2 linked regions of the Pseudosulfitobacter pseudonitzschiae genome follow. Each later gene encodes a partner of the first gene's protein in a complex. Links are inferred from orthologs where the notes say so. Each region holds a gene or a part of one and is shown on either strand. Other genes may lie near its edges.

The links. Proteins that work in one complex are often made in the same cells at the same time.
Region 2: the proteins of SULPSESMR1_RS09675 (region 1) and uvrB are in contact, whole or in part, in a crystal structure (PDB 7EGT), measured with the Thermus thermophilus proteins. The link is inferred for Pseudosulfitobacter pseudonitzschiae from one-to-one orthologs. Residues at the interface, in WP_096412145.1 of Thermus thermophilus: His654, Arg656, Phe657, Gln666, Asp668, Glu669, Lys680, Arg681, Leu682, Ser683, Lys685, Tyr686, Ala687; in WP_096411307.1 of Thermus thermophilus: Glu23, Leu25, Arg26, Asp27, Gly28, Glu29, Arg30, Phe31, Arg55, Glu326, Asp327, Phe328, Glu379, Ser382, Gln383, His398, Gly400, Arg401.

The regions. Positions count from the first base shown.
Region 1 is NZ_CP022415.1:1,999,160-2,002,338, reverse strand. The notes cover bases 76-3,173. They hold SULPSESMR1_RS09675 (ATP-dependent helicase), read left to right. Parts: upstream 76-467; coding sequence 468-2,879; downstream 2,880-3,173. Other genes in these bases: SULPSESMR1_RS09680 (hypothetical protein), read right to left, coding at 76-233. Also shown: more of SULPSESMR1_RS09680, read right to left, coding at 1-75. UniProt on the Escherichia coli protein: A helicase with DNA-dependent ATPase activity. Unwinds DNA duplexes with 3'-5' polarity. Translocates on single-stranded DNA with 3'-5' polarity. Initiates unwinding more efficiently from a nicked substrate than double-stranded DNA.
Region 2 is NZ_CP022415.1:125,721-128,759, reverse strand. Bases 6-2,963 are described here. They hold uvrB (excinuclease ABC subunit UvrB), read left to right. Parts: upstream 6-362; coding sequence 363-2,564; downstream 2,565-2,963. Other genes in these bases: SULPSESMR1_RS00575 (hemerythrin domain-containing protein), read right to left, coding at 2,571-2,963; SULPSESMR1_RS00585 (S1C family serine protease), read right to left, coding at 6-161. Also shown: more of SULPSESMR1_RS00585, read right to left, coding at 1-5; more of SULPSESMR1_RS00575, read right to left, coding at 2,964-3,039. UniProt on the Escherichia coli protein: The UvrABC repair system catalyzes the recognition and processing of DNA lesions. A damage recognition complex composed of 2 UvrA and 2 UvrB subunits scans DNA for abnormalities.

The DNA of each region.
Region 1 (3,179 bases):
TCTCCATAGTGGCGGTTCACCTCGCGGGCCTGATCGGCGGGCAAAAGCTCCGAGGGGCGTCGCATGGTTAAGTCTTCCAGCCGCAGGCCCGTGATCTGTTCATGCAGGGTATTGTTGGCCAGCAGCACAAATTCGTCATGGTCGGCGTCATCGCGCCGTTCCGCCACGAACATCGGCAGATCGAATTCATCCAGAATGTTGCGCAGTTCTTTTGCATCGGTCGTGAACAGCATGGCGGCTCTCTCGGGGTTGAACAGAGGCAATCAGGCGCGACTGGCTGAAAGCGTAGGGTCGCAATGGTTAAGATTTGGTTACCGATGGTTAACAACCCGCAAAAGACACTCGAATTCAGACCAAACCGCCAGATTCCCGCGCCATCGGCCCCGCGTTCATAAATTCGCAAACCGAATCGGAACATTTTGGGAACATGGCTTTTCTTAATGTGCGTTCCGATTTATGTAGGGGGGATGAGCAATTTCGATGAAATGGACGCCTTCGAGGGCGCTTCGCTGTCCGCACGCGCGATGGCCGCGCGCCCGCAACCCTATCTGGACGGTCTGAATCCGGCCCAACGTGCCGCAGTTGAACAGATGGACGGCCCCGTGCTGATGCTGGCGGGGGCAGGCACCGGCAAGACCCGCGCGCTGACCGCGCGAATCGTGCATCTGCTGATGATGGGTCGTGCGCGCCCTAACGAAGTGCTGGCGGTGACCTTTACCAACAAGGCCGCGCGCGAGATGAAGAACCGCGTGGGCCAGATGCTGGGCCAGCAGATCGAGGGGATGCCCTGGCTGGGCACCTTCCACGCGATCTGCGTCAAGCTGTTGCGGCGGCATGCGGAACTGGTGGGGTTGAAGTCGAACTTTACGATTCTGGACAGAGATGACCAGCTGCGCTTGCTGAAACAACTGGTCAGCGCGTCGGGCATCGACGACAAACGCTGGCCCGCGCGGCAACTGGCCGGTGTCATCGATGCGTGGAAAAACCGCGCTCTGACACCCGACAAGATTCCGGCAGCGGATGCGGGGGCCTATAACCACAAAGGCGTAGAGCTTTATGCCCAATACCAGCGTCGCCTGATCGACCTGAACGCCACCGATTTCGGTGATCTGCTGTTGCACATGGTCACGATCTTTCAAAAGCACCCCGACGTGTTGGAGCAATACCAGCGTTGGTTCCGCTACATCCTTGTGGACGAATACCAAGATACCAACGTCGCCCAATACCTGTGGCTGCGGCTGCTGGCAGGTGGGCACAAAAACATCTGTTGCGTGGGTGACGACGACCAGTCGATCTATGGCTGGCGCGGCGCCGAGGTGGGCAATATCCTGCGGTTCGAAAAGGATTTTCCGGGCGCGCATGTTGTCCGGCTGGAACAGAACTACCGCTCGACCCCGCATATTCTGGCCGCCGCTTCCGGCGTGATCGCAGGTAATGCGAACCGTCTGGGCAAGGAATTGTGGACGGAAGAGACCGAAGGCGAACTGGTCCGTCTGATCGGCCATTGGGACGGCGAGGAAGAGGCCCGCTGGATCGGTGAAGAGATCGAGGCCGCACAGCGCGGCACACGCGGTTTGCGGGCGATGAACCTCGACGAAATGGCCATCCTCGTGCGCGCCTCGCACCAGATGCGTGCCTTCGAGGATCGGTTCCTGACCATCGGTCTGCCCTACCGCGTCATCGGCGGCCCGCGTTTCTACGAGCGTTTGGAGATCCGCGACGCGATGGCCTATTTCCGCATCGTGGTGTCCAACGACAACGACCTCGCGTTCGAGCGGATCGTGAACACCCCCAAGCGCGGACTGGGCGACAAGGCACAGCAGACCATCCAGATCACCGCGCGCGCCAACGGCGTCAACCTGGTCGAAGGGGCGCGGCTGGCGGTCGAGCAGGGGTTGATCAAGGGCAAGGGCGGGACCGAGCTCCGCAAGCTGGTCGAGGGGATCGACCGTTGGTCTGCCATGATGCGCGCCAGTGGCACCCGGATCATGGACGACGACGACAGCGTGGTGGACACGGAAACCGACACGCCGCCCGACTACAACCATATCGAACTGGCCGAAATCATCCTCGACGACAGCGGCTATACCGCCCACTGGCAGAACGACAAGACGCCCGAAGCGGCGGGGCGTCTGGAAAACCTCAAGGAACTGATCAACCAGCTGCACAACTTCGAGAACCTTCAGGGGTTTCTGGAACACGTCAGCCTGATCATGGACAACGAACAAGAGGGCGAGGGCGCCAAGGTCAGCATAATGACCCTGCACGCGGCCAAAGGTCTTGAATTCCCGATGGTCTTTCTGCCGGGTTGGGAGGACGGTCTGTTCCCCTCGCAACGCTCGATGGACGAAAGCGGGGTCAAGGGACTGGAGGAAGAGCGCCGCCTTGCCTATGTCGGCATCACCCGTGCCGAAGAAGTCTGCACAATTTCCTTCGTGTCCAACCGGTTCGTCTTTGGGCAATGGCAATCGGCGCTGCCGTCACGGTTCATCGACGAATTGCCATCGGATCACGTGGACGTTCTGACCCCGCCGGGCCTGCACGGTGGCAACTACGGCGCTGCCGGTATGGCGGGTGTCAAATCCCGTCTGCACGAGGCCGCAGCCGAGGCGAACGTCTATAATTCGCCCGGATGGCGGCGGTTGCAGGCGCGCAGCCAGGACCGGTCGGTCAGCCAGCCACGCGAAACCCGCAACACCACAATCGACGCCAGTGCGGTCAGCAGCTTTACCGTGGGCGAACGGGTATTCCATCAAAAGTTCGGCTATGGCGCGGTGGTGGGGATCGAGGGCGACAAGCTGGAGATCGACTTTGAAAAGGCGGGAACCAAGAAGGTCGTGTCGAAATTCATCACCGGCACGGACGACATTCCGTTTTGATCCCTGCCTGCGGGCGCGTCTGAAATGATCGCCCGCAACCGCCTTTGCGCTTGCTGTGCGCAGGCCGCCCGCCTAGTCTGAACATCCAAGGTGCCGCCCACGGGCGGAGAATTGGGAAGCCGGTGAAATGCCGGCGCTGCCCCCGCAACGGTGAGGGTGGGATGTGATTGGCAATACCACTGGGGAATACCCTTCGGGAAGGTGTCAGTCGCGGGCCGCAAGGCCACCCGCCCCAAGCCCGGAAACCAGCCTTGGATGTACGTGAATCGCGGGTGGCGATGGAAGCGGCTGTGTACGGGC
Region 2 (3,039 bases), 1.9 Mb from region 1 along the record:
ACAGTGGTGTCGCGGTCGGACCAGCGGGCACGCACATCGTCCGCCGCCAGCGCCAGCGTCGGACGCAACGACAGCACTACGGCGCAATAGCCATCGGGGATCTGGGACAAAGCACTGGTGGCCAGTGAAAGGAGGGCAAGGGTAAGCGAAATCAGGCGCATAACAAACATCCGGTAAAAACTACTGAAAAGATTAACGCGGCGTGGCGCGCTTTTCTATCTTTACGCTTTACGTGCTTGTAAATTATTCTCACGCTGCAGTTGTCCTCACTCTGCTGCTGACAATTTCTGACAGCAATGCCCCGCCACCCCCTTGCGCCCGTCGCGAAACGGGCCAAGTTGGGAGGTGAAAGCGAGATTGCCATGCCCTACGCCCACTCCGACTCGTCTGCGCCGGTGTTGTCGAACCCTGCGCCCGACGTAAAAAACCGCCCCAAGCTTGAGGGCGGAAAACGCTTTACATTGCACACAGAGTTCGAGGCCGCAGGCGACCAACCCACAGCCATTGCCGAACTGACCCAAGGTGTTCTGGCAGGCGAACAAAATCAGGTTTTGTTGGGGGCCACAGGAACAGGTAAGACTTTCACGATGGCCCGCGTGATCGAAGAAACCCAGCGCCCTGCCATCATTCTGGCACCGAACAAAACGCTGGCGGCGCAGCTTTATGGCGAGTTCAAAGGCTTTTTCCCCGATAACGCAGTCGAATATTTCGTCAGCTACTATGACTACTACCAGCCCGAGGCCTATGTGGCGCGGTCGGACACCTATATCGAGAAAGAAAGCCAGATCAACGAACAGATCGACCGTATGCGCCACTCGGCCACGCGGGCGCTGCTGGAACGTGACGATGTGATTATCGTGGCGTCGGTGTCGTGCATCTATGGCATCGGCTCGGTCGAGACCTATGGCGCGATGACGCAAGACCTGAAAGTCGGGCAGATGTACGACCAGCGTCAAGTAATCGCCGATCTGGTGGCCCAGCAATACAAGCGCAACGATCAAGCGTTCTTTCGGGGTGCCTTCCGCGTGCGCGGCGATGCGCTGGAGATTTTTCCCGCCCACCTTGACGACCGCGCATGGCGATTGTCGTTTTTTGGCGAAGAACTGGAGAGCATCACCGAGTTTGACCCGCTGACTGGCGAAAAGACCGACAAAATGGATCATATCCGGGTCTATGCGAACAGCCACTACGTGACGCCGAAACCGGCGATGAGCCAAGCGATCATCGGCATCAAGAAAGAGCTGCGGATGCGGCTGGACCAGTTGGTGGGCGACGGCAAGCTGCTGGAGGCGCAGCGGCTGGAACAGCGCACCAACTTTGATCTGGAAATGCTGGAAGCCACGGGCGTGTGCAACGGTATCGAAAACTATTCGCGCTATCTGACTGGCCGCGCCCCCGGGGAGCCGCCCCCCACCCTGTTCGAATTCATCCCCGACAATGCCATCGTCTTTGCCGATGAAAGCCACGTCAGCGTGCCGCAGATCGGCGGCATGTATAAGGGTGACTTCAGACGCAAGATGACTTTGGCGGAACATGGTTTCCGCCTGCCCTCGTGCATGGACAACCGCCCGCTGAAGTTCGAGGAATGGGACGCCATGCGCCCGCAATCGGTCTTTGTCAGCGCCACGCCCGCCGCGTGGGAGATCGAGCAAACCGGCGGCGTGTTCACCGAACAGGTGATCCGCCCCACCGGTCTGGTCGATCCGATGATCGAAATTCGCCCCGTCGAGATGCAGGTCGACGATCTGCTGGACGAAGTGCGCAAGGTGGCCGCCAATGGTATGCGCACGCTGTGCACCACGCTGACCAAACGCATGGCCGAAGACCTGACCGAATACATGCACGAACAGGGCATCCGCGTGCGCTATATGCACAGCGACATCGACACCATCGAACGGATCGAGATTCTGCGCGATCTACGACTGGGCGCCTTCGACGTACTGATCGGGATCAACCTGCTGCGCGAAGGTCTGGATATTCCCGAATGCGGGCTGGTGGCCATTCTGGACGCCGACAAAGAGGGCTTTTTGCGGTCCGAAACGTCACTGGTGCAAACCATCGGACGGGCTGCGCGGAACGCTGACGGGCGGGTCATCATGTATGCCGACCGCATCACCGGCAGCATGGAACGCGCGATGGGCGAAACCGAACGCCGCCGCAACAAGCAGCTTGCCTATAACAAGGAACACGGGATTACGCCTGCGACAGTCAAAAAGAACGTCGAGGATATTCTGGCCGGTCTCTACAAAGGAGACACCGACCAAAGCCGTGTGACAGCCAAGATCGACAAAGGTCTGGTGGGCGGAAACTTGCAGACGGTTCTGGAAGGGCTGCGCACCGACATGCGCAAGGCCGCAGAAAACCTTGAGTTCGAAGAGGCCGCACGACTGCGCGACGAAGTCAAACGGCTGGAAGCTGTCGATCTGGTCGTGGCCGACGACCCGATGGCGCGGCAATATGCTGTGGAAAAGGCGGTAGGCGACGCGCAAAAGGCCTCGGGCCGTAGCACCGGAGGCCGTGGCGGCATGCGCGGCGGAAAATCACGGTACGGAGGTAAGCGGTAGGACAGCCTACCCCTGAAAACCCGTTTCCAGCACGACCGGCACCACGATGTCTTCCTCATCGGTCAAGTGGCGTTCCAGCAGCGTGCCGAAATCGGTCAGCGTGTCGCGGAACGTACCGATCTCTCCGCCTTTAAGCACCGCATTGGCGCCATTGGCCATGCCATGCAGCAGCCCGTCCATTGCCAAATGGTCGCTTTCCAACAGATCAAAGGCCCGCTCGATCCGACCGTCCAACTGGACCAGTTGCGGAAAATAATGGGCGTCTTCGATATGGTGGTGGCCGTGCAGTTCATTCAGCAGCGACCCTGCATAATGTGACAGACGCGGGGCGTAATCCTTGAACCCGATGTTACGATCCATAAGCTGTTCGGCGTCTTGGTTCAGCAACCCGATCAGCTGGCGGAACATCATATGCCGCTGCATCCAGAACTGGATCATCTGGTTGAAGTTTTCGTGCTGCTCCCACTGTCCGCGC